DNA from 3 places in the Peribacillus sp. NPDC097224 genome. Region 2 is predicted to be linked to each of the others. Evidence: riboswitches for the same ligand, from Rfam matches in the RefSeq annotation. Region 2 holds a riboswitch; each other region holds the start of a gene.

Region 1 (10,606 bases), on a different contig from region 2:
GTTGCTGATATGGATCAAGCAAACCCGTTTATATATGCAACGGATAACAAACGATATCATACTTGGAATTACCATTTACGCCATCACTTTGGCCATAAAGTTTTCAAAGTTGCGCTTGACGGCGGTTTCGACTGTCCGAACCGTGATGGCACAGTCGCACATGGCGGCTGCACCTTCTGCAGTGCCGCAGGATCGGGGGATTTTGCAGGCGATCGCGTCGAACCGCTTGATGTCCAATTTAAGAAAGTCAGTGAAAAAATGCACCACAAATGGAAAGACGGCAAGTATATGGCCTATTTCCAAGCGTTCACGAACACGCACGCACCCGTGGCAGAGCTTCGTGAAAAATACGAAAGCGTCCTCACTCAGGAAGGAGTGGTCGGGCTTTCCATCGCGACACGCCCGGACTGCCTGCCTGATGATGTAGTCGACTATCTAGCCGAACTGAATCAACGTACCTATCTTTGGGTCGAGCTTGGCCTGCAGACGGTCCATGATGAAACGGGGAACTTGATCAACCGGGCCCACGACTATGCTTGCTACAAGGAAGGCGTCGATAAACTGCGTAAACACGGGATCCGGGTCTGTACCCACATCATCAATGGCTTGCCTAACGAAGGTTATGCAATGATGATGGAGACCGCACGCGAAGTCGCTAAACTTGATGTCCAGGGAATCAAGATCCACCTGCTTCACCTTTTGAAAGGAACGCCGATGGTCAAGCAATATGAAAAAGGAATGCTTGAATTTCTTGAACGGGACGATTATGTAAATCTCGTATGCGATCAGTTGGAAGTCATTCCCCCAGAAATGATCGTCCACCGCATTACCGGCGATGGCCCCATAGACTTGATGATCGGGCCGATGTGGAGCGTCAATAAATGGGATGTCCTGAACGCCATCGATGCCGAACTGAAACGCCGCAATAGCTGGCAGGGAAAACATTATCAATCAGAGGAGGTCCCATCACCATGAAGCTGGATCGCGTTTTGGATTTTGCGAAGCTACTTCTTGAGAGAGCCGTTCAACAAGGGGACATCACCGTTGATGGAACGATGGGCAACGGCCATGATACCGTCTTTCTCGCCCAATTGGTCGGCGAAACCGGTCATGTCTATAGTTTTGACATTCAAGAGCAAGCCATTCACACTACCGCGAATAAATTGGAAACGGAACATTTACAAAAGCGTTGCACCCTCGTCCACGATGGACATGAACAGCTCGATACGTATATCACCGTGGAACATGCTGGAAAGATCACCGGGGCCATCTACAACCTTGGCTATCTCCCTGGAGGCGATAAATCGATCATCACGCAAGCCGATACGACAATCGCTTCTCTTGAAAAACTGTTCGACATGATGGCGCCGGAGGGCATCATCGTCCTCGTCATCTATCACGGCCATCCAGGAGGAGAGGCGGAACGGGATGCGTTGATGCACTACGTACAGAACCTGTCTCAACAAAAAGCCCATGTCCTGAAATACGACTTCATCAACCAAGTTCATTCACCTCCGTTCCTCATTGCGATAGAAAAAAGGTAGAACTCACACCACCGTTCAATAAACGGTGGTGTTTTTGTAAATCCGACCGAATTTTTTCGAACTTTTAAACTTTTACCCATTATAATGAGGAAAAAATGGATAAGTGGGTGCAGAAACATGGAACAATTATCGACTTCGTTACTGGCAGGGCAGATTTATTGACTGAGAAAATCAAACGGGATACAAGTGAATCATATGGTCTATTCGTCACCAGCCTGACTGCATTGACCGAAGATAGAACACGATGGAAGAATTGAAGCCGTTCGAACATGTCTTTGACAAATTCCTCTAAAACAAAAAGCTGCTGAAGTTTCTCAGCAGCTTTTTTCTTATTTAAACGACATAGCCCAATATCTTCAACCGGTTTTCAACGAAACTCAGTGCATATTGAAATACGTCATCCCGCTCCGGTTCATTGAAAATTTCATGATATAGTTTCGGCCATTCCTTGTATTGCTTTTCGCTGGCCAAGTTATAGTTGAACCACTCCCGGACCGCCTTTTTGTTGACGACCTTGTCATCTCCGCCCTGCATCATCAGTAAAGGCACGTCCTGAAACTCCGGAATCTCTTCAAAAGCATCCTTCATTGCCTGTACAAGCTCCCGATACCAGCGAACGGAAACCTTGGTAATGTACAATGTATCGTTCGTATCCGATTCACGGATTTCCGAATTCCTCGTCGCCATTTGGGGAGTTAACCCAGAATCCACCCGGAATTTTGGCATCACGATATTCATGCCGTGTGAAATGGCGGTTAAGTATTTGGGAGGATGCGTCATCAGACCGAGGCATGGCGATGATAAAATGACCCCCGCGATGTCCCATTCTTCCTCCTGAAGCAGGCGGATCGCAATCAACCCACCCATGCTATGTCCTAATAAAAAGACAGGAAGGGAATAATCGTATGCATCTTCAATCCAGCTTTTTACTTCTTCTAAATATTCGTCAAAGGAATCGATATGCCCCCGGAAGGCGCGTGTCGTCATTCCCTGCCCGGGTAGGTCGCCCATGACGACATGGTATCCGGCTGAAAGCCACATTTGTGTTAACCACTTGTAACGGCCATGATGCTCCATTGCCCCATGAATAATGACGATGACGCCTTTTGCATCTCCGTCCGTCTCCCATTTCCACATTCGAAATCCCCCTTTCACTTTTCTCTAGTTGTAAACGTTCCATGCAGAATGAAAAATAATCTATATGGTAAATTATAACCACATTTTCGGTTTTCAACAAAAACGAAACCTAATTAATTGTGCTCAATCAAATAGTAGCCAAGGCTATTTTGATACGGTATATTAAAATAATACAGCAAAATTATCCACTTCGGAAAGGAAATGATGAAAATTGATTATTTATCCATTCAAAGGCATGGAACCAGAAATTTCCGAAAGCGCCTATCTTGCTGAAAATGCCGTCGTGACAGGCGATGTCAAAATCGGTGATGAATCAACGATCTGGTTCAATACCGTCATTCGCGGCGATGTGGCACCCACCATCATCGGGAAAAGAGTAAGCGTGCAAGATAACAGCGTACTTCATCAAAGTCCCAATAACCCACTGATAATCGAAGATGAAGTGACCATTGGCCACCAAGTCATTCTACATAGCTGCAAAATTCGAAAGAGAGCCCTCATCGGCATGGGTTCGATCATCCTTGATGGAGCGGAAATCGGTGAAGGTGCCTTCATCGGTGCAGGAAGCCTTGTCCCCCAAGGAAAGGTTATCCCGCCGAACACCTTAGCCTTTGGAAGGCCGGCCAAAGTCGTTCGTGAAATTAATGAGGAAGATCGCCAGGATATGGATCGCATTGTCCGGGAATATGCTGAAAAAGGACAACTCTATAAACAGGCTGACCGAATAAAGTAACACCAATCGTATGATTACAAAAAACGCTTAGCTAAAAATAGGATTCCTTGAATTATTCCCTAGGAAGCCATATTTAATCCTATTTTTGCCCATCAAAAAAGGTGCCTTGCATTAAAGCAAGGCACCTTTTCTCATATGATTTACGCTTTAGCTTGTGTTTTTAAAGCTTCTGCTTTATCCGTACGCTCCCAAGGCAAATCAACATCTGTACGGCCGAAGTGACCATATGCAGCTGTTTGCTTGTAGATTGGGCGACGTAGGTCAAGCATCTTGATGATACCAGCTGGACGTAGGTCGAAATTCGCCTCTACCAATTCCACTAGCACCTCTTCACTTACTGTTCCCGTTCCAAATGTATCGATTGAGATGGATACAGGCTTAGCCACGCCGATTGCGTAGGCCAATTGCACTTCCGCTTTGTCAGCCAGGCCAGCAGCTACGATGTTCTTCGCAACGTAACGAGCGGCATATGCAGCAGAACGGTCCACTTTTGTTGCATCTTTACCAGAGAAAGCACCGCCGCCGTGACGAGCGTATCCGCCGTACGTATCAACGATGATTTTACGGCCAGTAAGACCAGCATCCCCTTGAGGTCCGCCGATTACAAAACGGCCAGTCGGGTTGATGAAGTATTTCGTATCTTCATTGATTAAGTCAGCCGGTACGACCGCATTAATCACATGTTCTTTTAAGTCGGCTTGAATTTGTTCAAGTGTCACTTCAGGATCATGTTGTGTGGAGATGACGATTGTGTCTACACGTACAGGTAGGTTATTTTCATCATATTCAACCGTTACTTGCGTTTTTCCATCAGGACGTAAATAACTTAGCGTGCCATCTTTACGAACTTGAGAAAGACGGAATGATAGCTTATGAGCCAATGAAATGGGAAGTGGCATAAGCTCTTCCGTTTCATTGCACGCGAATCCGAACATAAGACCTTGGTCCCCTGCACCGATAGCATCGATTTCCTCATCGGACATCGTACCTTCACGTGCTTCCAATGCTTTATCAACACCCGCTGCAATATCAGCAGACTGCTCATCGATCGAGCTTAGCACAGCACAAGTCTCGGCATCGAAACCATATTTCGCACGAGTGTACCCGATACCTGCAATCGTATCGCGGACAATGCGTGAAATATCCACGTAAGCCGATGTTGTAATTTCTCCAGCAACAAGTACAAGACCTGTCGTTACACTTGTTTCACACGCAACGCGTGCATTTGCATCCTTAGCTAGGATTGCATCTAAAATGGAATCTGAAATCTGATCACAAATTTTATCCGGATGGCCTTCTGTCACAGATTCAGAAGTAAATAGACGTTTCTTTGACATCTTATTTCCTCCTTGGAAGTTAGTATGTTGTAGGCATGAGCCTGATCTTTTACGGAACTCGTTTCCCTTATTAGTTTCAATCATAGACACAGAATTAATGAATAAAAACACAAAAACCTTCCCTGGCAAATGAGGAAAGGTTTAAAAATTCTATCATCTATCCTTTCACTCTTATCGTTCAAGGGTTTTTACCTTGCTCAGGTTAGCACCATCACCACTATTCCTTGAAGGTTCATCGCTTTATTTTCGGCGATTGACCTTGGAGTCAAGTTCAATATGGCAGGTTGCTGGGTTTCAAAGGGCCTGTCCCTCCACCAACTCGGGATAAGAGAATCCGTACAATTTAAGATACTATCGTATTTAGTCTGAATTTGTCAATGTTTTTCTAAATAGAACATTTTTCCCCAATGAAAAATAAAAAAACTTTTTATCTGGCACAGCCGGAATATAAATAGTATTCTTAAAGAGTGTAAACTAAGAAGATAAGACCATTGACTTACAATGGATAAATCAGACAAAATGAACATACCATCCGAACCCCATATTCATCCCTTTTTCAAATACATAAATGGTTGTTCACTTCTTTTCTTCCTATTATAAATGAAAAGGTACACTAATCCTAAAACGGGACTTCACAAAGACTTGTGGCAGCAATCGTTTTTCACATCCTAGATTTACTTCATCCAGATCGTCTCCCGATTCAACCAGATTCAAAAACATCCATCCAGGATGACTCACTGCAAGTATATGCCCGCACTATACATAAGGTTACACTCGAAGTGAGATAATTGATTAATGCGACTATTCCATTTTCATTCACAAAAAAAGTTAAATAGTATAGACTATTTAATCCAATGTGTTATACTAATTGTATTATAAAAACTTAAACAAAGGAAGGTATCTCATATATGAATTCTGTTGACGTTAATGAGTTACACCAATTATTAGCAGGAAATAATGTGCAAACTCAACTCTCAGTTCCTCAATTAGTTGAAAAAGTATTAAGCAGAAATGAAGGCGTTTTAACTTCAACCGGCGCAGTAAAAGCTGAAACGGGCAAATACACGGGCCGTTCACCTAAAGATAAATATATTGTGGAAGAAGCTTCTGTAAAGGACAAAATTGACTGGGGCCCAGTTAACCAACCCATTTCCGAGGAAGTATTCAATAAACTATATAGTAAAGTAGTGGATTACTTAAAGACAAAAGAAGAAGTCTTTGTCTTCAAAGGTTTTGCTGGTGCAGACGAATCATCACGCCTTCCTATCCGAGTGGTTAATGAATATGCTTGGCACAACCTTTTTGCTCATACATTGTTCATCCGTCCGAATGAGGAAGAACTAAGAGGGCATGAAGCAGAATTCACCATCCTTTCCGCACCTAATTTCAAAGCGGATCCAGCAGTTGATGGAACGCAATCCGAAACGTTCATCATGGTATCATTCGAACGCCGTACTATCCTAATCGGTGGAACTGAATACGCAGGTGAAATGAAGAAATCGATTTTCTCAATCATGAACTACCTACTTCCGGAAGAAGAAATCCTTCCGATGCATTGTTCGGCAAACGTAGGTCGTGAAGGCGATGTCGCTTTATTCTTCGGATTGTCCGGTACTGGTAAAACGACTTTATCTGCCGACACGAACCGTAAACTGATTGGTGATGACGAACACGGCTGGTCTTCTAATGGTGTATTCAACATCGAAGGCGGATGCTATGCAAAAACCATCAACCTTTCACGTGAAAAAGAACCACAGATCTTCGACGCCATCCGTTTCGGCGCCGTATTGGAAAATGTCGTGGTAGATCCCGAAACACGCGTGGCGGACTACGATGACAGCTCATTAACGGAAAACACCCGTGCTGCATACCAAATGCAAGCGATCGATAACATCGTGAATCCAAGTATTGCGGGACACCCGAATACAATCATTTTCTTAACGGCTGATGCTTCTGGCGTACTGCCTCCAATCAGCAAACTTTCTAAAGAACAAGCCATGTTCCACTTCTTGAGCGGATACACAAGCAAATTGGCAGGTACAGAAAGAGGCGTGACGTCTCCTGAAGCAACATTCTCTACATGCTTCGGTTCACCTTTCCTACCACTTCCTGCTACACGCTATGCTGAAATGCTTGGAGAAAAAATCGACGAGCATGACGCAAAAGTATACCTGGTTAACACAGGATGGACTGGCGGAGCTTATGGAACTGGAAGCCGTATGAAGCTTGCTTACACTCGTGCCATGATCCAAGCGGCACTTGAAGGTGAATTAGCCAACATTGAAACCGTTCAAGACGATATCTTCGGCTTGAACATTCCGGTTCATGTTCCTGGTGTTCCTGATGAAGTGCTTCAACCAATCAAAACATGGGCAGACCCTGCTGCATACACAAAATCAGCAAAAGACCTTGCCGCTCAATTCCGTGCAAACTTCAAGAAATTCGGTAGCGTACCAAACGAAATCGAAGAACTTGGCGGGCCGATTGCATAATAAAGTTAGGAAAAAGGACCAAGCGAAAATCGCTTGGTCCTTTTCTTCATCATCAAAGCAAGAATGCATAGTCCCTGGATATCCTCCTCTTCCCCATATTAGCTTTCTACGCGCACACCCCTTGGTTATCCCCATCCCCTTCCTCCTATTTCATGTGACAAATCGCATTGCAACAGAAAAAACCCGAACGACTAAAACACCGTGTGAGTGGTGTTCTTCGTTCGGGTTCTTCATCGTGTTCTTAAATCTTGAAATGGCTTACTTCCTTCTGTAGGTTTTCGGCCAGGATTGCTAGTGATTGGGCGCCTGTCGTAATCTGTTCATTCGCCGCTAGCTGCTCTTCTGTGGCTGCACTTGTATCATGTGCCCGTTCAGCAGCGCTCACCGCAATTTCCTTTACGGAAGTGGCCCCTGCTGCCACCTCTTCGGTCATGGCTTGAATGTCTTCGATAGCATTGGATGCCGACTCTATCCGTTTTCCCACTTCACCGACAGCCACTTTGATCTGGTCGAACACCTGCAAGGAATTCTCCGATGCAATGAGTCCATCTTCGGCTTTCTTGGTTCCCATCTTGATGGATTCCACCCCTTTTTTGGTCGCATCTTGAATCATGCTGACCATGTTTGCAATCTCTGAAGCGGACAATTTCGATTGCTCAGCCAGTTTCCGGACTTCATCTGCCACGACCGCAAAACCCTTTCCATGATCCCCGGCACGGGCAGCCTCGATCGCGGCATTCAATGCCAGTAAATTGGTTTGGTCGGAAATGTCCGTAATCAAGGCTGTCACTCTTTGAATATCACTTGAATGGCTCGTCATCATTTCCATGATTTTCGCCGAGTCCTGAATGGTGGAATTGATATGATTCATTTCCTTTGTCACCGCATTCATGCTGGATGACCCCTCACGAACTAGCGAATTCACCGTTTCAGCAGATTGAAGCATGTCGACATTGCTTTCCGTAACTCTCCCGACGGCTGCAGCCATTTCATTCATGGAATCCACCGAATTTTCAATAATGACCACTTGCTGATTCGTTCCTTGCATATTATCCTCTGCCGTTTTAGCAACCATCTCCGAAGAGGCAAGGCTTTCCTCGGAACTGGCTGACATTTGCTCCGCTTGAACGGCTAACTGGCTCGAAGAATCCCTCATACTCGAGACTATCGACTTCAGTTCATTAACCATTTTGTTGAATGCACCGGCCATTTCCCCAATCTCGTCCTTGTTCCGGACCTGTATGCTTTCCACCTGGAGATTTCCTCCAGCAACCTCACCAATAGCCGCAGTGAGCTTGCGGACCGGACGGGTGATGCTGCGACTCAGGACAGTCGGCATTACGATACTAAGTATGAAGCCTCCGATGATGACCAACGTGATGAAGCTCAGCATATCCTTCACCAAAGCATCAATCTCTTTCCTTTTCTCTTGCATATAAACCTTCTGGTTGTCACTTAACTGTATGGCTTTTTCGATGATTGTTTCTTCTAGTACACTGGTCTCTTTCGCAATGACCAAAGCTTCCTGTGTTTTCTCTTTCTGGACATTATTGATTATTTGTTCTGAAAGTTCTGTATACTTCTGTTTTGCTTTATATGCCTCTTCCAGTAAAACCCGATCTTCTTTCTTTTCCATCGTCTTTTCTAACTCTTTATAGGCACCTTCAAACCTATCATACTTCTCGGACCGGCCTTCTAAATACTTGGCATCTCCATAGATCATATATCCCCGAATATCGTTGGAGTAATCTTGCTGATTGATGATCAGGTCATCCACAAGTTGAGTCTTTTTCACGCGATTATCCAATAAAAACGTATATTGTTTATTAAGATCATCGATAATCAACAAATATACAGTTCCAATGGCCAATAAAAATACAAGTAAAGATAAAAAACTACCCCATAATTTTTTTGATACAGTTAATTTCATATAGCATCCCCCAAGTCGGTTTTCTATCTTCTTTGACCATCATATAAGAGTATAAAGTCCTATATCCATTTTACCATATTCTACATAATATTTTGTCACTTCAAGGAAAAAAAACCTAATGCTCGTTAAAGAGTCATTAGGTTTCCTCGTCGAATCCATATCTCTTTTTCCTTTTTAGACATAACAAAACCCCACCTCTACTATTCGTAACGGGTGGGGTTTCTATAAGGCTTCCACATCGGCTAGATCCATCTACAAGAACACGTCCTTTTCAATTTAAATGGCTAATTTACTGTATTCGTCTAACTGATCCTCGGTTAAATGTTTGATGAAATGGTGAAAGTTAATCGACTCGATTCCATATCTTTCGCAAGTCATTAAATAGGTTTCATACGCTTTAGTATACATATTCATTTTACTTTTCCTCCTCTGTTATATAACAAATTATTTATTGTATTAATAATATATAACAGGGCGGATCATTCTGTCAATATTTTTTCAGAAATTTTAAAAAACAAAAAAAGACCACCGAATAGGTGATCTCTAAATTCCATGACCTCTTTTACCAAAGAACGTACCTTCTCTTTTCAAATAAAGCAGGATGGTACAGAAAATGACTACTTCTGATAAAGGAATCGACAGCCATGCCGCATTGGTTCCGAATAGGAAAGGAAGGGTTACCAGGAATATGAGCATGAAGAGAAATTCCCGGCCAATCGTGATCCAGGCTGCCATCTTGACTTGCCCGACCGATTGGAAATAGGTCATCATGACGAAGTTGACCCCCATCAGAATATACCCGCCAAAGAAAATCCGAATGCCAATTGTTGCGAGTTCCTTCACTTCTTGTGAAAAGTCTCCGAATAAAGCAACTATATACGGTGCCGTCACTTGTCCGAGTAAGGTAATGAATACCCCCGCACCGATGGCCGTTAAAATGGCGATGCGAACCGTCTCGCGTTTTCGCTTCTCATCTTTTGCTCCATGGTAATAGCTAACGAGCGGTTGGATGGCCGACCCGATGCCAAGAAACATCAATAGCATCACACTGTGGGCATAATTGACAATGGAAAAGGCGGACAATCCGTCCGTTCCCGCCAACCGGGAAAACACATTATTATGCGCAATCGTAAAGACGGATACACCGAGTTCAGATAAAAAGCTGGGAAAGCCGATTGACATGGTCAAAAGGAAAAGCCGCTTATCAAACCGGAACTTGACCAGACGAAGGGTGTTTTTCTTCGTGAAGAAATGGGCGGAAAGCACGACGATTCCAAGCGCCGACGCGGTGATTGTCCCAAACGCGATTTCACGCACCCCTAAATCGAACACATACAAAATGATATAGTTCAATACGAAATTCGAAACAGCCGTCACGATCAATGCCGTCATGGCCAGTGTCGGATTTCCATTATTCCGGATAAAAATACTCA
Region 2 (10,606 bases):
ATTTCAAGGAATTGATTTCGCTTATGTCGAGGGGGTACCAGTACTCCGAAATCTTAACCTGATGATAAAAGCAGGACAGGTAACCGCTCTTGTCGGCTCATCCGGGGCAGGGAAATCAACGATTACCAGCCTTTTAATTCGTTTCTATGACCCCCAACAAGGGACAATAAAAATGGATGGCCATGATATTCGTGATCTCACCCTCAAATCTTTACGGAACCAAATGGGGGTTGTTTCGCAAGACATCATTTTGTTTACCGGGACCATCCGCGATAATATAACCTATGGTAAACTCGACGCTACGGACGAGGAAATTATCGAAGTGGCTAAGGCGGCATATGCTCATGATTTCATCAAGACGTTCCCAAAAGGATATGACTCACAAATCGGAGAACGTGGGGTCAAACTTTCTGGTGGCCAAAAGCAACGGATTGCCATCGCCAGGGCCCTTTTGAAGAATCCCCAAATCATCATTCTCGATGAGGCGACGGCATCGCTCGATACGGAATCCGAACATCTGATTCAGGAAGCGTTATCCAACCTATTAGAGAACCGGACTTCAATCGTCATTGCCCATCGGTTATCAACCGTTCAAAAGGCAGATCAAATTGTCGTTCTTGAAAAAGGGGTAATTCAAGAAAATGGAACGCACGAACAACTGCTACTAAATAATGGTCGCTATCGGCAGCTCCATGACTTACAGTTTCCACAGGCGGAGGCACCATCAGAAACATAACCAACCAGAAATCCGCCCCCGATAAATAAACCTAAAAGGGCATGGAAATCAAGTTTCCATGCCCTTTTATCGTTCTTATTTAAAATCATATTTATCTAAGATTCGATTGGTTATAAGCTGATAGCCTTCTTCATTTGGATGAATTTCATCACTGAAGTATGCTTTTTTATCTTTGTTTTCGAATAAATCGTTTGTAGGGATATACTTTAGTCTACTATCCTTGTCCACCATCTTTTGAATCGAATGATTATAATCACTAATATGGTTTTCTAATTTCAAGTCGTCTTTATTGGGGTTATATAACCCTATCACCAAGATATCAGCTTTATTATTTTTCTTTAGAAGCTCAGAAAGAATTTTATCTAAATGTTGTACATACTCTTTCTTTTCATCATTTATCTTTTGATCATTGATTTTTTTTAAGTTTCCACCATTACTGTTAATTAAATCATTGATTCCGATATAGACGATAAATGTGTCAGCCTTATCCAATTTTGTGTTAATCTCAAGATCTTCGAGCTGTTTAATGACACCGTCCGTTTCCTGACCTTTAATACCATAATTCCAGAATTGGACTTTTTCTGAATCGGAATCATTCGTTTTATGTTTCAAGTCATCAATATATCCTTCCCCTTCTTTATCGCCCTTTCCGTAAGTCAAAGAATCTCCAAATGCCATGACTCTTTGATCGTTTTTCGCATCTACTGCCTGAAACGCATAGGCAACTAAACAAATAACAAGTACAATAAAAAATAAGCCAACGATTTTCTTCATTTGTTTTGCTTCTCCTTTTGTATTCACTAGGAAGTATTTTATTTTTAAATACCCAAAAAGAGGACAAGCCTAACATTTGAATAACTTAATAAAAATTAAATTGCATGACGCACCTGTACTGGTGATTGGAATGCCATAATAAATGGATTGGAGCTTAATGATGAAGGAGTTTACAGAATTCAGGGAAGCAGTATTTGAGGATTTGCCTAAAATTATCGAAATTTACAATTCTACAGTACCTTCGAGGATGGTCACTGCGGATACAGAACCAGTTACAGTAGAATCACGGCTCAAATGGTTTGAAGAACATCATATTCTCAAACGGCCATTATATATGATCATACATGATGGAAAAACAGCTGGATGGATGAGTTTTCAATCTTTTTATGGTAGACCCGCATATGATTTTACCGCTGAAATTAGCATCTATATAGATGAGGAGTTCCGTGGGAAAGGAATTGGACAACTTTCAATCCAAAAGGCTATAGAGGTGAGTCCGAAGATAGGGATTAAGACACTTCTTGGATTTATTTTCGCACACAATGCACCAAGTATTAAGCTTTTTTCAAAATTTGGTTTTGAAAAATGGGCGCATTTACCGAAAATAGCAGAACTCGATGGAGTGGAACGCGATTTGGTCATTCTTGGTAAACGTGTCACTACATGACTTCCATTGCAAAAGGCGATTGCCTGGATTTGAATGGTCTAGTGGGATGTACTGATTATTCGCGACAAACTCCCAGGAATTTTATATGTGTGACCGCATTCAATAAAGAATCCAACTCTTGACTTGCTTGAATGGTCATCCTGCTTGTCAAACCATAATTTTTTGCTAACATAATCATTTCTTTTCGTTTTTCTTCAATTTTTTCAACTGTTGTTATATGAGGAGGCTTCAATATAATCACTTCCTATTTTTCAATTATTTTACATTTTTATCATAACCAAAGCACTAGGCGAAATCAATCATTTTACATGTTTTAAATATGTTATTTCACTAGTGAAATGTGACAAAATACCCATTATATTTTTCTATTTTGTACTTTTTATGTCAGTTCAAAGAGAAAAAGCATTCGCTTTTACACAGCAAATGCTTTTTCTCTTTGATTGTTCACTATAGGTTAACTAAGTCATGCACTCTGGAGGTGACTCATTACCTGATCTATCTATAACGATCTTATATTCATCTTCAAGAGCTTTTAATGGAGCATCATAGAGATGCTTTTCATCAGAGGTTTTGTATACACCATTTGATAATAGTTCTTCTATCAACAATGCTCTCCTCTGTTCTTTTTTCTCGAAAAACTCTGCCATATGAATGGCCCCTTTCCTTTTATTCATATTTTCCACATATAATGCCCCTAATCTTATAGGATTTGCTAAAGCCAAAATATATATACCTGTTGTATGGGATTCTTAAACCCTATTTGACAAAAATAAAAACCCCTTCTAATCCAAGAAGAGGTCGACAGAGGTCCGTTCGTCTCTTCTTATCTTCCAAGCGATTGCTTGTTGGAAGAAGCACAGTTCCCCGATGGGTCTGTTGCCGAGGTTTCATAGGGCCAAGTCCCTCCACCTCTCTGGATAAGAATACAGAATATAAATGATTTTGACATGATTTTATCCCACTTGCAAGGATAAGTCAATTACATTCAAATAATTTTTAATTTTTATATTATTTTTCCGTGTGCCCTTTTAGCACAAGGTAAGACCATATCCCTATTTTGCTAATAACTATATTTCCCTCCAATTGACCGTGGGTTAGGTATGCTCCATTTACCATTGGGGATTTTATCCTACTACCCCTTTCACGCCACAAAATACTCATAAAATTCTATTGGATTCAAAGGTTGCATTTTCCTTTTTATCTGATATGATGACAATAATCACATACGAAATACCACTAGGGGAGTCTTCTATAAGACTGAGATGGAATGATGTTCCGGACCCTTTGAACCTGATCCGGGTGATGCCGGCGGAGGAAAGTGGATGATATCGTCGTCGTATATTTGACTTCATCCATCTGCCCCGTTCCGTTTTCAGGAACGGGGTTTTCGTTTAATTGAATAATAAACTGCTAGGGGAGCCATTAATAGGCTGAGAATCAAACCCTTTGTACCTGATCTGGTCATACCAGCGGAGGAAAGCAGGTTGAAAAAGGGATTCGTACATTCCTAGAACAGCCGCTTTCTATATGAAAGCGGCTGTTCTTCATTTTTGGACACTCCCCTCCTTTGTATGTGAATGAATTATAAGGGGGAAAAATCATGACGAAAACCCAAATGAAAACTTTCAGTGCTAGACTCCACGAACGTTCAAAAGAAATTTGGAAAAAGAATCATACTCATCCTTTCGTTCAAGCAATTGGAAACGGGACACTATCAGAAAAGAAATTCGCCTATTACTTAAAGCAGGACTATATCTATCTTATGGATTATGCCAAGCTTTTTGCCTTAGGGACCATCAAGGCCACTAACCTTGAGATCATGACCAAATTTGCGAGTATTTTAAATGAGACTCTACAGGTAGAAATGGATTTGCATAGGAGCTACTGCAAGGAGTTCGGAATTAGTTCTGAGGAATTGGAAAATACCGAACCCACTCCGATTACCCTTGCCTATACAGGTTATATGCTCAATGCTGCCCATCATGGAACTTTAGCCGACCTTATTGCCTGCTTACTTCCTTGTGCCTGGGATTACTATGAAATTGGCTCGTTATTAAAAGAACAAAATGGTACAGCACTAGAAACAAATCGTTATATCGCTTGGATTCAATCATATGCATCCCCCGAATTCGCAGATGCGCACAAATGGTTGGCCAAGCTGTTAGACGAACTGACGGAAGATATGCCTGAGGGGGAATTAAAAAGATTAGAGAAACACTTTTTAATGACCTCCCGATATGAATATTTATTTTGGGACATGGTTCACAACGAACAGGATTGGCCTCTTTGAATGCTAGATACTGGTAACTTGTTACGGAAAATGACGTTGACTAGCTTGTTCACGGCCATCACTACCCTGACTAGCTCATTCGTTTACATCCCTGTTGGTTTTGCGAAGGTGTTTCCTATTCAACATGTAACCAACGTCATGACAGCCGTTATGTTGGGGCCGCTTTTTGCTGTGACACAGGCCTTTTTAGTATCCCTTATCAGGAACATGACAGGTACAGGTTCCATTTTTGCATTTCCGGGCAGCATGGTTGGTGCCCTGCTGGCGGCCTTCCTCTACCAAAAAACAAGAAGGATGGGACACGCCTGCTTGGGAGAAATAGTGGGGACAGGCATTCTCGGATCCATCGCCTGTTATCCGATCGCGCTTTTATTATTGGGAAAAAAAGCGGCACTTTTTGGTTTTCTGCCAGCTTTTCTTCTTAGTTCTTTAACGGGCGCAATTATAGGCTTTCTTTTATTGAAAGTTCTCTTAAAAAATCATTATATGAAGGGGTTTTTTTATGAAAAGGGCACTAACGATCGCCGGATCTGACTCTGGGGGCGGAGCCGGCATCCAAGCTGATTTAAAAACATTTTCGGCCCATCGGGTTTATGGCATGTCTGTTATCACCGCCGTTACGGCACAGAATACCTTGGAAGTTCGATCTGTACAGCCCATCGATCTCCCTGTGATCACCGATCAAATTGCGGCCGTATTTGAAGACATTCGTGTAGACGCAGTAAAAATAGGGATGCTTGGATCAAAGGAGACGGTCGAAACCGTCGCCCATTCACTAAAATTATTTAAACCGGCTATCGTCGTCCTTGATCCTGTCATGATTTCCAAAAGTGGACACCATCTGTTAGATGAGAGGGCCGTTTCGTCGTTAAAAATCGATTTACTTCCACTTGCTACACTTGTCACGCCGAATATACCGGAAGCAGAGGTCCTTACCGGATTCCCGATCCGGACGAAGCAGGACTTTTATAAGGCATGTACCGCTATTCTGGAACTGGGTCCGAAGGCTGTTTTACTGAAAGGAGGACATGCAGCAGGAAATCCAAATGATCTCTTTTATGATGGCAAGGAGTTCTCTTGGATCAAGGGTGAACGCATTCATACGAAAAATACGCATGGAACTGGCTGTACCCTTTCCTCTGCCATTGCATCTAATCTTGCTAATGGACTTCCTTTAGCGACGTCCATTGAACAAGCGAAAATCTATATTTCAGAAGCGATACGAAATAGCTTAGAACTCGGTAAGGGACACGGACCCGTTCACCATTTCCATCAATTTTATAAAAAGGAACGGAGTGATTTCACATGAATACATCCGTTGCAGACTTATTTGGCAGAGTGAGAAAGAAACAACCACTCGTCCACCAAATCACCAACTTTGTTACTGCAAATGATTGTGCCAATGCTACCCTGGCAATTGGTGGTTCTCCCGTTATGACTTCCAATCCAAAAGAAGTGGCGGACATGGTCAAACTGGCACAAGCACTGGTGATTAACTTAGGTACACTGGATGATGTTTCCTTGGAGGCGATGGCGATTGCCGGGAAAACAGCGAACGATTGCCATATACCCGTAATTTTAGATCCTGTGGGCGTCGGTTCCACCACTTACCGAACAGAGAAAGCTATGGAACTGCTCGATTCAATGACTGTCCAGATTATTCGCGGCAATGCAAGTGAAGTCCATCGGCTAATGGGAGGCGATATCGTAACGCGAGGGGTCGATTCAGGACCGCTTTCCATGAGTAATGCAGAACTATCCCTACGTGCTGCTAGAAAACTGAAGAGTGTTGTCGTCGTGAGTGGAGCCAAGGATGCCGTTAGTGACTCTTCACGTACGTCCATCATCGATAATGGAAACCCTCTTTTAACAAAGGTGACCGGCACAGGCTGTATGTCGACGGCCTTGATTGGGGTCTTCTGCGGAATTACGGAGGATTACTATTCAGCTGCTATCGCAGGAATTTCAACCATGAGCATCTCTGGTGAGCTTGCTGCCAGAACCCTTGAAAAAAATGATGGCACAGGGACATACCGGACACGGATTATCGATGCCATCTCAGGAATGAATGATTCCATATGGAAATACGAGGTGAAAATGCATGAAGAAAGTGCCATTTGATTTGAGCCTTTATTTAGTCACGGAAGAATCATTAGCCGTCGAGGACATGACCACTATCATCACCGAGGCGGTTTCAGGCGGAGTTACGGCCGTCCAACTTAGAGAAAAGCAGGCATCTTCCCTTACTTTTTATCAAAAAGCTTCTCTATTAAAAGGTGTCCTTGATGAACTTTCGATTCCGTTAATCATTAATGACCGCGTGGATATTGCGCTTGCTGTAGGAGCGGATGGAATTCATGTTGGGCAGGATGACCTTCCTCTTCCCATCATCAAGACCCTTGTTCCTGACAATATGATCATTGGAGTATCCGTCTCTACCTTGGAGGAGGCCCTTGAAGCTGAAAACAATGGCGCTGACTATATTGGTGTTGGCTCTGTATTCCCGACAAAAACGAAACAAGACGCAACTGCTTTGAAAAAAGGGGAACTGGAGAGAATTTGTCACAGTACCTCGATTCCTGCCGTTGCGATCGGTGGGATTACAGCGGATAATATCAACAGGCTTTCTAAAAGTGGAATTGCCGGTGCTGCGGTCGTCTCTGCCATTACACAGGCAAAAAATCCAATGGACGCGGCTACACTCCTTTCATACACTATAAAAAGATTCACTAATTAATAGAAGGAGGATGCTCATTTCGAGTCATCCTCCTTCCTTTATGAAAGAATGGTATTCTTCGTTTCTTTTCCAAATGCCACAGCAACAGCACCAATTAAAATTGCGATTGTGAAAATCGTGAAGATGGTCGATATCGGTGTATCTCCAGCAACTAGATACCCGACAAGCAACGGCCCCAAAATGCCCCCGACGCGTCCGACTCCAGCTGCTAACCCCGTCCCTGTTCCACGAATGACGGTTGGATACTGTTCAGGTGTATACGCATAAAGCGCCCCCCATGCACCTAAGTTGAAAAACGATAGGAACATGCCGGATACGATCAAGAGTGATAAGCCTTCAGCGGAGCCAAAGAAAAATGCACTACCTGCCGTTCCTATTAAATATGTAATCAATACGAACTTACGCCCCATCTTCTCTATCAGCCACGCAGCAGAGAAATAACCAGGCAATTGGGCTAACGTCATGATCAATACATATTCAAAACTCTGAATCATGCTGAAGCCCTTCATGACCATGACACTTGGTAACCATAAAAACATGCCGTAATAGGAAAAGACCACACAAAACCAAAGAATCCATAAAACAAGTGTCTGACGTGCGTGCCCTTTTTGCCAGACCATTTTCATGTTGTTCAGCACAGACGGTCTCTGTTTCTTTTCAAGCTCCGTATATTTAGGAGAATCGGGTAATTTCAAACGTAGATATAGAGCATATAATGCCGGAACCGCACTTAATAACAAAGCCACACGCCATCCGTATACAGGAATGATGAAATAAGAGATGAGCGCCGCCAACAACCAGCCGACCGCCCAGAAACTTTCAAGGAGTACCACAACACGTCCCCTTTTACTTGCCTCGACGCTTTCAGAAACGAGTGTTGAAGCAACGGGTAGCTCTCCCCCGAGCCCCATCCCTATCAAGAAACGCAAAATCAGGAATAAACTAAGCGTACTGACGGCTGCAGACAGACCGCTCGCAATCGAAAATAATAATAAGGTTATGATAAAGACATTCTTTCTGCCAACCCGGTCTGCCATTGCTCCAAAGAGAATCGCCCCTACTGCCATCCCGATAGAATTGATACTTCCGATCCAACCGACCTGTTGGCTCGTTAAATTCCAATCCTGTTTCAATGCAACGATGATAAAAGAAAGCATCCCGACATCAAGTGCATCAAACATCCATCCAAAACCAGCGACACCCAGCAGTTTACGCTGCGATATCACTTTCGCATTGTTTTCCATATAAACCTCCTAAAATCTGATCGCTTACCAATATATTCTCCTATTTAATATTACCTATTAATTTTCCTTTTCGCTATAGTATTTACAACTGTCTTGACACTTTTCTTTACTCAAATAGAAAAAACGTTGATTTCAAGCCTTTTTCCATTTAAGAATAAAATGTCGAATAGTAATGATTGAATATTTCATCTATTTATTTTATGATAAATATTGGCATATGAAAGCGTTATCAATTAAGTCATCATGTTTTGCCCAATATAATCATTATATTCAGGAGGGAAACAATGACCAATCTAACGTTAGAAGTAAGTGGAAAGCTGGACAAGTTTTTAAAAGGTCCTAAAAAGCTCTATATCAATGGAAAATTCGTAGAAAGTGCCTCGAAGAAGACCTTTACCACTCCCAACCCCGCAACAGGCAAGAAACTCGCAGATATATATGAAGCGGATAAAGAAGATATCAATTTAGCCGTTAAGGCCGCAAGAAAAGCATTCGATGAAGGCCCTTGGTCCAAGATGAGCGCCGCTAACCGTAGCAGGTTGATGTATAAACTAGCAGATTTAATGGAAGAAAATAAAACAGAATTAGCGCAATTAGAAACACTGGACAATGGAAAGCCCATCAGTGAAACAACAAATGCGGATATCCCTCTAGCCATTGAGCATATGAGATATTTTGCTGGCTGGTCAACTAAAATCGTCGGTCAAACTATTCCGGTAAATGGAAATTACTTCAACTATACAAAACATGAGGCTGTAGGCGTCGTTGGTCAAATCATCCCTTGGAACTTCCCGCTTCTTATGGCGATGTGGAAACTTGGAGCCGCTCTTGCGACTGGCTGCACGGTCATTTTGAAACCTGCCGAACAAACGCCATTATCCGCCCTTTATTTAGCAGAGCTAATCGCGGAAGCCGGTTTCCCTGACGGTGTCGTCAATATCGTCCCTGGATTCGGTGAAACGGCTGGTCAAGCCCTTGTCGACCATCCTGAAGTCGATAAGATTGCCTTCACCGGTTCTACTGAAGTAGGGAAAATGATCATGCGTTCTGCTTCTTATTCATTGAAGCGCGTGACACTGGAACTCGGAGGGAAATCGCCTAACATCATTCTTCCAGATGCCGACTTCTCCAAAGCCATTCCTGGAGCTTTAAATGGTGTCATGTTTAACCAGGGTCAGGTATGCTGTGCCGGCTCCCGGGTTTATATACAAAAGAAACACTATGATAATGTCGTGGCTGATATGACTAGTCACGCTAAAAAGATCAAACAAGGAGCCGGATTGGATCCGAATACACAAATTGGACCACTCGTTTCCCAGGAACAGCAGAATCGAGTTCTTGGTTACATTGAAAAAGGAAAAAAAGAGGGTGCAGAAATATTGGTAGGAGGAAACAATCCTAGCGATGAAGGCTACTTTGTTTCACCAACGATCTTTGCCGGTGTAGAAGAGGAAATGACCATTGCCAAAGAAGAAATATTTGGTCCAGTCATTGCTGCCATGCCGTATGAGAATATAGACGATGTAATCAACCGGGCAAATGCAAGTGAATATGGGTTGGCTGCCGGTTTATGGACAAGCGATCTAGCTAACGCCCATTATGTAGCAGGAAAGTTACGTGCCGGTACTGTCTGGGTAAACTGCTATAATGCATTTGATGCAGCCTCCCCATTCGGTGGTTATAAGCAATCCGGAATCGGACGGGAAATGGGTTCCTATGCACTTGAAAATTATACAGAAGTTAAAAGCGTCTGGATTAACCTAGACAAATAATTTTTAAAAGAGAGGGTCTTCCGGGACCCTCTCTTCCATGCTTTTTGCACCCTTTTAATATATTTTACTATTGTGATTATTCTCAAATCATTTCAATAGCCTTTTCCTATGTACGTTTGATAGAATCAAACTAGAGAAAAAGGAGGAATATTCCTATGTATGAAATTGCCATTATCGGTGCCGGACCCGCTGGCGGAAGTGCCGCCATCTTCACGGCCAAGGCAGGAAAAAAGACAGTCATTCTCGACAGCAATGCAAGTATCACAAAAAAAGCCTGGATGGAAAACCATTATGGTGTGGATGAAATCTCTGGACCTGACTTAGTCCATATCGGAATTCAACAGGCAAAGAAATTCGGTGCTGAACATATCGAAACGAAAGTTACA
Region 3 (10,606 bases), on a different contig from region 2:
ATACGGTATTGATCAATCCTGATTCTTCTAAAGAGGAGAAGACCGATGAATTGAAAAGATTCACAGAAGCAAAAGGTGAATACTTTGGTGCCGTATATTTAGATTTGGAAGGTACGGTCATGGCTGATACCTCAAATAAAATGGTCGGAACAAGCTTAGCTAATAGAATATGGTTTCAAGAAGGGCTAAAGGGGCATGAATTCCTATCGGATGTATATAAAACGAAAGCATTTGCTGAACCTATTATAGCCTTAAGTGCACCGGTAAATGATAATAAAGGGAAAATGGTCGGTGTTGTGTCCCCGGCCTTTCGGATATCAGGCCTTTGGGATATGATGGAGAAAAAGGCCAATGACATTAGTGAAAAGTACCCTGTGAATTTTTATATGATCAATCAGGATGGCATTATGATTTCAAAAAAAGACCCGAATGGCATTCATGAGAGTTCTAATACGACATTGGAAGATATGGGCCTTACAAAAGAAAAGTTATTGGAATCCGCTAATTCCAATAATTTATATAGTGCAGAAAATGGAGAAAAGATATATTCCATTCAATACGTTCAACCGATAGCTCAAACGGAAAATAAATGGTTTGTGGTAGTGGGAGCTGACAAAAAACAAGTATATCAGCCGTTAAATGATCTTTTATCCCGCTATCTTTCTATATACACCATTGTATTTATGTCCATCATTCTAGGCGTCTATTTACTTACGAAATCTCTGGTGAAACCAGTACATAATCTAGTGGAAGTGACGGAAGATTTTATCCAGGGAAAAGAGTTCGTGGTCTCTGATAAAAGAAGTTTTGTAGAAATGGAGAAGTTGAATCATGCGTTTCTAAGGATGATGGATACGATTAAGGATAGGGAAAGAGAGATCGTCCGTACCGAAAAGTTAAAATATGTCGGACAACTGGCCGCAGGGGTAGCGCATGAAATCAGGAACCCATTGACGACCATCAGGGGTTTTCTCCAACTGTTGAAGAAGCAGGATTATGAAAAAGAGTTAATTGAAAAGTACAGTGATGTCATGCTTGGGGAAGTAGATCGAGTGAACGTTTTTGTTACACAACTCCTTGATTTAGCTAAACCACACCAGCTTGAAATGGAGAATTTGGATCTGAAGGAATTCCTTGATGAACTGGTTGTTGTCTATTCGGCTTCTACTCTATATAAAGATGTCACACTCGTTAATACATTGACAGAACCCGTACATACCTATTCCGATAAAAATCGGTTGCGTCAGGTTATCCTTAATGTCCTGAATAATTCCTGCGAATCGTTTGAGTCAAAAGGGCAGATTGAAATGACCGTCGATACTTCACCTCATTATGTACAATTGAAGATCCGAGACGATGGAAAAGGGATTAAACCTGAGAATTTAAAAAATATCGGGATGCCCTTTTATACGACAAAGTTAAAAGGAAATGGTTTGGGAGTGGCAACTTGCATCCAAATCATGGATGAACTCAAAGGGAAATTTCAAATCGAAAGTAAATATGGACAAGGTACAGAAGTGATCTTGACGATTCCGACAACAAACCGTCTCATTTAAAGAGGCGGTTTTCCTGTCTTGCCCTATTTTTTTGATAGGTTACCATAATAAAAGTTTCTTACATAACCTATCTAAATGAGTCAAATGCCCCCTCTTTTCCATTAACCACCTTGTTTGTTCATGCATATAATTTACTATCAAACGATAAGGACCATATTGGGGGATGTCTCTTATGGGCAAGAAAAATCAGCCAAAATTCAAATTAGGCGATACAGTCGTAATTATAATGTATGGGACAGTCGGGAATATAACCGATATAAAATATCTCGATGGTTCTTATGTGTATGAAGTAAATTACAGCGAAGGCCTATATATTGAAAAGACATTACAGTCTATAACTGAATACGAAGGAGAAATCCTTTATCAACAGGAACAAATCGATATCGAATATAAATATATTATCGGTGATTTAGTCCAGGTCGATGGATATGAATATGATTATTTTAAGATAATTGGCTATCGAACGGAGATTTGGCGCTATAAAGAGAATGCCTGGGAAGATGTGATATATGAATTATCACGTATCTCCGATGGGGAATGGCTGGAAGCGCATGAAGAAGAATTGACTTTAGTAGCCGATGCCAAACGTGCAGATGCAATCATTCAAAAATTAGGGCTGCTCCTTTCTAATAAGAATAACGAGCTTACTATCATTGCTAAACAAAACAACCCTGGTAAAGGTGAGCGAGATATGACTATGACAAAAAATGAAAAAATGGAAATGATTGATGGACTGTTGGATTTATATAATGATTATTGTAAGCTTTTTCATCAATTTGGCGATGATGAATATCAACATATCATGAAAATAGCTCTTGCTAAAATTGAGAAGGCGGCGGAAGAAATTTACCCAGGTCACAAAAAAGAGCATACGAAATAAAAGGTCTCGAAAAGGGATGTATACACTTTAGCACGAGCCGATGAAGACTCATCTCTAAGAAATTGAATCAACGAATAAAGTGTAGGATATGCGTAAGTTTTGAGAGAAAATGCCCTACTGGCATATTTATACCTATACATTCATACATCTTTAATTAAGGGGGCGATGATTTGCGAGAAATTGAGGTTTTTATTGATACTGAAGAGATAGCGGAATTCTTTTACCAAGAATTATTAAAGCGGGGCTATCTTCCAAAAGAATCTGAAGTTGAAGATCTTGCTGACATCACATTCGAATACCTTCTTGAAAAATGCATTATTGATGAGGAAGTCGATGAATGATGTATCATCAATCAATGGCAGTTTTCTTGCCATTACTCCTTAAAATCAACCAAAAAGACGGCGGGTTTCCGCCGTTTTGCTGCGTTCCACCGATCACTTAAAGAGTGTTATATCCTACTTCCTGCAGTAGATAAAGAAGTTCTATTTTCCTAATAGGGGGTTGGTATGTTATAGTAATTGGGAATGTCATTTCAACCACTTCAAGGAGGGAATTTTAAGAATGAGCGTACATATTGGTGCTAAAGAAAATGAAATTGCGGAAACGGTTTTGCTTCCTGGGGATCCGTTACGTGCAAAATATATTGCTGAGACGTTTTTAGAGGATGCTAAATTATACAATGAAGTTCGTAATATGTTTGGGTATACAGGAACTTATAAAGGAAAACGCATTTCCGTTCAAGGTACAGGAATGGGTGTCCCTTCGATTTCGATTTATGTAAATGAATTGATGAATAGCTATAATGTCCAAAAACTTATCCGGGTTGGGACAGCTGGTGCCATTCAAAAAGATGTGAAGGTCAGAGATGTAATCCTGGCTATGAGTGCCTCTACAGATTCACAAATGAACCGCATGACATTCGGTGGCGTTGATTTTGCTCCTACTGCTGATTTTGATTTGTTGAAAAAAGCTTATGATGCAGGGGTGGACAAAGGGTTGCAATTGAAAGTCGGAAACGTATTTACCGCAGATCAATTCTATAATGATAATAGTGAATTGGAAAAGTGGGCCAAGTACCAAATCCTTGCTATAGAAATGGAATCGGCTGCATTATATACACTTGCTGCTAAGTTTGGTCGTAAAGCATTATCCGTTTTAACGATTTCCGACCATCTTTTAACAGGTGAGGAAACAACCTCCGAAGAGCGCCAAACAACATTCAATGAGATGATTGAGGTTTCTTTAGAGGCAGCGATTCAAGACTGACTATAAACGTTATCATTTACGGGTAGCCAGGAATAGAAGAAACTAAGATATTTAGTCTCTTCTATTCCACGGAGTCCGTATTTTTGCACGTAAATAGAATGTGGATAAAGAATTGGTCTCTATAAGAAAGCTGGATTGGAGCAAGATGGTAGGCACTTACATATCATTCAAAAAATTTGATAACTAAAGTTTTCCGATTTGCTAGAAAGCTGATAAAATAGGATGTATTAGTTAATATTGTCATGAAGAATGAAAGTGGTGAGGCTTCAGTGGAAGAAGAAAATCAACAACAGCCCAAAGATGAAGGCAAAATTGTGAAAATAAAAAAGTTTACGTTTATTATGGGGATTTTCTTACTCATATTTTTGACAGCAGGGATAACTACAATCGCGTTGACCTTTGGCGATGAAAAAGTAGAGTCACTTGCACCGAGTAATCATCCTGAATTTGAAAAGTTATATTCTACATATGATACGATCAAAGATAATTATTATGAAGAAATCGATGAGAACACGCTCGTGGATGGAGCTATAAATGGAATGATAGAATCGTTGGATGATCCTTACTCCTCTTATATGGATAAGAAAGAAGCCTCCAGTTTCCATGAGAGCATCTCTTCTTCCTTTGAAGGAATAGGTGCTGAAATCCAAGAGAAGGATGGACAGATCATGGTGGTTTCCCCCATTAAAGGATCACCAGCTGAAAAAGCCGGAGTCCGGCCTAATGATATTATACTAAGTGTCAATGGCAAAAGCCTTGATGGCTTAAGTTCTTCGGAAGCTGTCTTGAAAATCAGGGGGAAAAAGGGAACAAAAGTGGAGCTTGCCATTTCAAGGGCGGGTGAAAAGGAACCGATTACTTTGTCCATTAAGCGTGATACCATTCCGATTGAAACGGTTTATTCAGAGATGCTTGATGATGGGATTGCCAAAGTGCAGGTTACAAGTTTTTCTGAGCATACGGTGGAAGAGCTGAATACGGCACTTGAAGACATGGATAAAGAAAAGATGAAAGGCCTAATATTGGACTTACGTGGAAATCCGGGTGGATTGCTTGACCAAGCGATCGCGATGGCAAACTTATTTATCCCGAATGGGGAAGTCATCCTTCAGGTCGAGGATCGAAAAGGAAAAAGAGAAGTCTATAAATCCCAGAATAATGGTGAGTTGAAGCTATCAGTGGTCGTATTAATTGATGATGGAAGTGCAAGTGCATCTGAAATCGTTGCCGCCGCTGTTAGTGAATCTGCGGGTATTCAGCTTGTAGGGGTAAAATCATTCGGGAAAGGGACCGTGCAAAAAGCCGCAGACTTTGATGATGGTTCCAACTTTAAGTATACAGCACAAAAATGGCTGACTCCGAAAGGCAATTGGATCCATAAAAAAGGGATTGAACCGGATATAAAAGTCAAGCTTCCCGAGTATGCCAATCTTCCATATATCTCTCCTGATAAAGGATTGAAAGTATCGGATTCCTCGAGTGAAGTAGAAGCAGCGGAGAAAATGCTGAAAGAAGCCGGGTATAATCCAGGAAAAGTGGATAAGTATTTCGATGAAGAAACAAAGGTAGCGGTCAAGGAATTCCAAAAGGATCATAAGATCAAAGAAACAGGTGTCATTAAAGACGATACAACCGTTAAATTGATGGAAGTCATTAGGGATAAAATCCTTAAAAATGATACTCAAGTGAAAAAAGCGGTGGAAGTATTGAAAAAGAAAATCAAATAATCTTTTATAAAAACAAGCGGCCTATCAGCAAGCATTTATTGCTGATGGGCCGTTTTTCGTATGCTTGACTTAGGTGTGTGTGTAATCCATAAGGTGACCATGGAAGAAGTACCAATGGGTGGGGAATGGAAGGGTATCCATGATGAAGTAGAATTTGAAGAAAACGAGCGGTAAACCCTGCTTGAGGAACATGAACTTTCATACAAGGCTAAGAATGATTACTACCGAAAAGCGGCAGAAAAATCAAAGAAGGCTAGATGCCAATCTGACTAAATTCTGCGATTATATCTATCAAAAAGAACCTCGTCAGAATAAATATAACAGGAGCAACTGAATGGGTTTCCAAGGTTAATCGTGAAAAGAATGAAGGGGCTGTCTAATAAGTCCTTATTCCAGTGAATTTCGCAAAAACAAAGAGGCAGAAATGTTGTTAAATCAACGTTTCTGCCTTTTACTATTTATTCAATTTCGGTGTGTAATTACACCTTTTGGGACAGCCCCTTGATTAATCCTTTATAAATAATTTCATTTTACAAAAAGCGGGATATTACTCCTGTAATCAGGTGAAATGATGCCATTTTCGGTAATGATGCTTGTAATAAGAGAATGGGGCGTAACGTCAAAAGCAGGATTGAATGTCTTCACATTTTCTGGTGCTATCCTGACTCCTTGTATAGAAGTGATTTCATCCCCATTCCTTTCTTCGATTGGGATGGAGATACCCGACTCGAGAGATAAATCGAATGTACTTGATGGTGCTGCTACATAGAAAGGAATATCGTAATGCTTAGCTAATATCGCCAAACCCAATGTACCAATTTTATTGGCTGTATCACCGTTTGCCGCAATACGGTCTGCTCCGACTATAATGGCTTCGATTTTTTTATGATGAATGGTGTGGGCTGCCATATTATCCGAGATTAATGTAACGTCCACTCCAGCTTGCATAAGTTCCCATGCGGTGAGTCGTGCCCCTTGCAAGACAGGTCTCGTTTCACAGGCATAGACCTTTATAGGAAAGGTTCTTTCCTGGGCCAGGTGGAAAGGTGCGAGGGCAGTTCCGTACCGTGCAGTGGCTATCCCCCCAGCATTACAATGGGTTAAAATAGAATCACCCTCGTTGAATAAAGACAATCCGTATTCACCAATTTTTCGGCACATCTCCACATCCTCTGAAAATAGCTTTTTTGCTTCAGCAACAAGAGCGCTTTTGGCTGAAGCGATGCTATTGGCTGCTTGTAGAGTATTCTCCATTCTTTTCAGTGCCCAAAAAAGGTTGACCGCTGTTGGTCTTGAAGAAGCGAGTGTAGTAACATGTTTCGTGACATTGTGTTTAAATTGCCATAAATCCGTGGTATTTTCCTGGATTGCACCAAGAGCAACGCCAAATGCTGCAGTTAGCCCGATAGCGGGGGCACCACGGACCTTCAAGGTCAAGATGCTGTCATATACATCTTTAACCGTAAAAAGTTCAATGAATTCTATTTTTGATGGCAAGGCCTGTTGATTCAATAAGGTAATATGGGTATCATTCCATTGGACGGAATAGGGTAGTGGCGTTGTAGTTGTCATATGTATATCTCCTTATAGGGCTGAATAGGAAGGCAATGTATATTGCTTTACGGCTTCTATCACTGCTGGAATATTCAGTTCTTTCCGATTTTTGATTATATGGGCCCCGATTTTCAAGGTAGCCGTTTTAGCTGTAATTCTAGTTTTTTTATTCTCAATGCCATTTAAATCAGCAACATGAGATAGGCCAATGGTTCTTCGAATTAGTTCACATCCTGCAAAGCCATATGCATCACCTTTAAACTTGTTGAGTACATATGGAAGATAACCTTCGATCTTACTGTAAGGACTTTTATTTTCAGAATTCCACAGGTTCGTATATGTTTCTTCAAATGTATTCCAAAATTCCTGAAGATGAGTAAAGATTTCTTCCTTCCCAGTGGCCTCGCGTGTTACTGCCTGGAATAGGAGATTCGCCATGTATTGTCCAAGGTCAAATCCAACAGGACCATAAAAAGCGAATTCAGGGTCAATTACCTTTGTTTCTGTATCACTTGCAAATATACTTCCCGTATGTAAATCGCCATGAAGAAGGGCCTCCTGCTCGGATTCGAAGCTTTGTTTTAACTTAGCCACTTCCAGTATTAAATCAGCATCTTTCCATATAGACTTGGCAGCCTCCAGCAACTCAAGCTCAAACTCGCCTGGATGTTCCTCCAAAAAAGGATCCGTGAAAATGAAAACCTCAGTAATCTTGCAGAGTTCTGGATTCGTGAAGTTCCGGGCAACCTCTTTTTTCGCTGCCGGTTCCAAATGAAAATCAGACGTATAAAAAGCGGTCTTTGCAACAAATTCACCAATGTGTTTGGATAATAGAGGGAAATGATCTCCTTCAATTAATCCGGTCCGGGCGATTTTCAAGTGTGATAAATCTTCCATGACGGTGATTGCAAGCTGTTCATCAGAATAATAGACTTGTGGGACAAGTTCGGGACAATAGCTTCTGAATTGAATTAATGCATTCGCTTCGATAGCCGATCTTTTTAAAGTCAATGGCCAGCTTTCACCAAGAACCTTTGCGTAAGGAACTGCTTGTTTGATGATAACTCCTTTATTTGTTACGGGATTTGTAACGTGAAAAACATAATTTAAATTTCCGTCACCGATTTCATTACATAGTAATGAGTCATCTGAATGCAGTAACCCAAGTTTCTTCGTTAGGTCAATTGCCGTTTCGTTTGTCAATAGCTTGAAATTTGATGGTTGAGTCATTGTTATCCCTCCAAGTACATTAAAAAATATGAAAAAGCCCCTTTCCCATAGAAAGAGGCAGAAGCTTCACTTCGAACCTCTTATCTCCCAGAAAGAATTCTTTCTGGTGGATTTGGCACCGTGCTCTGTGGATATAATCCGGCGGAATTCCCGCCCCATTTCACAATGGTATTACAGTCGGTTGCTGGGCTTCATAGGGCCTTTATCCCTCAGCCTGCTCTTGATAAGAGTATTGTATTTATTTTCAGAAAATTAATCTCGAATGAATGATATCAATATTTCAAATAGTTTGTCAATGGTAAATTAATAAAACTCCGGCCGCCGATCTTCGAAAACGGGTATTTTATTTCTTGCTTCTCCTACTTTTTCTAAGTCAAGGGTGCCGAGTAGAAGTTCTTTTTCTTCACCAGCCTCACAAATGATTTCTCCCCACGGGTCGATGATGATGGAATGTCCGGCAAAATGATTATTTCGGTCAGAACCGGAACGATTCACAGCCACAACGAAGGCTTGGTTTTCTATTGCCCGGCTGATTAACAGTGCCCTCCAATGATGGAGCCTAGGCTTTGGCCACTCGGCGGTCACGAAGATAACCTCCGCACCTCGTACCGTATGGGCCCGTTGCCATTCCGGAAAACGGATATCATAGCAAATGAATCCGGCGCAAATCTTTTCATCGAGGGAGAATAAGCCGTCTTTTTTGCCAGGTTGTAAGTAATGGTGTTCATCCATCAATTGAAACAGATGGAGTTTATCATATTCTTTAACCAGTTTGCCTTCTTTATCGATGATGAGCATTGTGTTATAGATGCCTTCCTTAGTTTTCTTTGCAATCGAGCCACCGATTATGTTAATTCGGTGTTTTTTTGCAAGGGCTTTTAGAAAGGTAATGGTTTGTTCTGCTTCTTCGTCTGCAATTTCATGTAATCTCGTTAAGTCATAGCCGGTTGTCCATAGTTCCGGCAGCATGACGATGTCCGGTTTAGACTGTACAGCTTTTTCAATCCATTGTTCTGCCACCTGAAAATTTATATCTGGCTGTCCAAAGGCAATGTCCATTTGTAAACAGGCGATTTTCCATTTCATCATTTAAAACCTCCATATGTAAAAAAGTACTTTACAAGATTAAGATAAACATATATCATTTGTGACTATAATTTCAAGAAATTTCAGAGAAGGTGCAAAGATGGTGCAATTCGAAAAATCCAGACTTCTTCAAGAGCTTCCAAAGCAGTTTTTTGCTTCTTTAGTCGAAAAAGTTAATAACATAACATCAGAAGGCAAGGATGTCATTAATCTTGGGCAGGGAAATCCAGACCAACCGACTCCTGAACATATCGTGAAGAGCCTGCAGACAGCAGCAGGAAATTCCATGAATCATAAATATTCTCCTTTTAGGGGGCTTCCCTATTTAAAAGAAGCTGCGGCCCTCTTTTATGAACGTGAATATGGCGTCAAGCTAGATCCTAAAACGGAAGTGGCGATTCTTTTCGGTGGAAAGGCTGGTCTAGTCGAATTACCGCAATGCTTGTTGAATCCAGGCGATACAATTTTAGTGCCTGATCCGGGCTATCCAGATTACCTGTCAGGTGTAGCGTTAGCCCAAGCTAAAACGGAAATTATGCCCTTGACCGAAGAAAATGATTTTCTTCCCGATTATAAGGAAATAGATAAAGAGGTTTTTGACAAAGCGAAGATGATGTTCTTGAATTATCCCAATAATCCCACAGGAGCATCGGCGTCAGCAGAATTCTTCGAAGAAACGGTTTCCATGGCAAAAGAACACTCGATATGTGTGGTTCATGATTTCGCATATGGTGCAATTGGGTTCGATGGGAAAAAACCGGTAAGCTTCCTTCAAGCAGAAGGATCAAAAGAAGTGGGGATAGAAATTTACACCCTTTCTAAAACATATAACATGGCGGGGTGGAGGGTTGGCTTTGCGGTTGGCAACCAGAGTGTCATCGAATCGCTTGAATTATTGCAGGATCATCTTTACGTCAGTCTTTTTCCCGCAATACAAGAAGCCACGGCATGCGCTTTACTGGATTCACAAGAGTGTGTGAAGGAACTCGTGAACATGTACGAAGGACGACGAAATGTATTTATCGAAGGGTTACGATCCATTGGATGGGATGTCCAGGCTCCAGATGCTTCCTTCTTTGCTTGGCTAAAGGTCCCTGAAGGATATACTTCAGCGAGCTTTGCAGATCATTTACTGGCACATGCCCATGTAGCAGTTGCACCAGGAAATGGTTTCGGTGAATTTGGTGAAGGATACGTCAGGGTGGGACTTCTCACTTCAGAAGACAGACTCCAAGAAGCGGTAGAAAGAATTCGTACATTGAATATATTCAAAGAAAATCAGTGAGATATTGAATAGTTTGAACATT

What was found. Region 2 has a riboswitch for S-adenosylmethionine ahead of ACIQXR_RS08995 (Fur-regulated basic protein FbpA). Riboswitches for the same ligand answer to the same signal wherever they lie in the genome.
Region 1: linked by a shared signal. The riboswitch ahead of metK (methionine adenosyltransferase) and the one ahead of ACIQXR_RS08995 (Fur-regulated basic protein FbpA) in region 2 are both predicted to bind S-adenosylmethionine.
Region 3: linked by a shared signal. The riboswitch ahead of mtnK (S-methyl-5-thioribose kinase) and the one ahead of ACIQXR_RS08995 (Fur-regulated basic protein FbpA) in region 2 are both predicted to bind S-adenosylmethionine.

The regions. Positions count from the first base shown of each region.
Region 1 covers NZ_JBIWDK010000008.1:40,525-51,130, reverse strand. Annotated here, with positions in the region: gene mnmL (tRNA modification radical SAM protein MnmL/YtqA) at 10-975, shown strand; gene mnmM (tRNA 5-(aminomethyl)-2-thiouridylate-methyltransferase MnmM) at 972-1,544, shown strand; gene ACIQXR_RS15665 (hypothetical protein) at 1,640-1,801, shown strand; gene ACIQXR_RS15660 (alpha/beta hydrolase) at 1,878-2,681, opposite strand; gene ACIQXR_RS15655 (gamma carbonic anhydrase) at 2,896-3,414, shown strand; gene metK (methionine adenosyltransferase) at 3,555-4,751, opposite strand; SAM riboswitch class I at 4,920-5,082, opposite strand; gene pckA (phosphoenolpyruvate carboxykinase (ATP)) at 5,660-7,243, shown strand; gene ACIQXR_RS15640 (methyl-accepting chemotaxis protein) at 7,485-9,173, opposite strand; gene ACIQXR_RS15635 (hypothetical protein) at 9,450-9,587, opposite strand; gene ACIQXR_RS15630 (MATE family efflux transporter) at 9,717-10,606, opposite strand, start outside.
Region 2 covers NZ_JBIWDK010000003.1:462,367-472,972, reverse strand. Annotated here, with positions in the region: gene ACIQXR_RS09015 (ABC transporter ATP-binding protein) at 1-736, shown strand, start outside; gene ACIQXR_RS09010 (DUF459 domain-containing protein) at 812-1,510, opposite strand; gene ACIQXR_RS09005 (GNAT family N-acetyltransferase) at 1,668-2,177, shown strand; gene ACIQXR_RS09000 (aspartyl-phosphate phosphatase Spo0E family protein) at 2,233-2,409, opposite strand; gene ACIQXR_RS08995 (Fur-regulated basic protein FbpA) at 2,636-2,899, opposite strand; SAM riboswitch class I at 2,998-3,101, opposite strand; TPP riboswitch at 3,406-3,511, shown strand; TPP riboswitch at 3,580-3,672, shown strand; gene tenA (thiaminase II) at 3,778-4,467, shown strand; gene thiW (energy coupling factor transporter S component ThiW) at 4,468-5,001, shown strand; gene thiD (bifunctional hydroxymethylpyrimidine kinase/phosphomethylpyrimidine kinase) at 4,970-5,776, shown strand; gene thiM (hydroxyethylthiazole kinase) at 5,773-6,588, shown strand; gene thiE (thiamine phosphate synthase) at 6,569-7,204, shown strand; gene ACIQXR_RS08965 (MFS transporter) at 7,243-8,448, opposite strand; gene ACIQXR_RS08960 (aldehyde dehydrogenase family protein) at 8,733-10,220, shown strand; gene ACIQXR_RS08955 (FAD-dependent oxidoreductase) at 10,376-10,606, shown strand, end outside.
Region 3 covers NZ_JBIWDK010000001.1:493,041-503,646, forward strand. Annotated here, with positions in the region: gene ACIQXR_RS02525 (ATP-binding protein) at 1-1,556, shown strand, start outside; gene ACIQXR_RS02530 (hypothetical protein) at 1,729-2,436, shown strand; gene ACIQXR_RS02535 (YozD family protein) at 2,607-2,777, shown strand; gene deoD (purine-nucleoside phosphorylase) at 2,998-3,702, shown strand; gene ACIQXR_RS02545 (lmo1851 family serine protease) at 3,972-5,429, shown strand; gene mtnA (S-methyl-5-thioribose-1-phosphate isomerase) at 5,955-7,001, opposite strand; gene mtnK (S-methyl-5-thioribose kinase) at 7,014-8,219, opposite strand; SAM riboswitch class I at 8,291-8,443, opposite strand; gene ACIQXR_RS02560 (carbon-nitrogen family hydrolase) at 8,517-9,299, opposite strand; gene ACIQXR_RS02565 (pyridoxal phosphate-dependent aminotransferase) at 9,400-10,584, shown strand.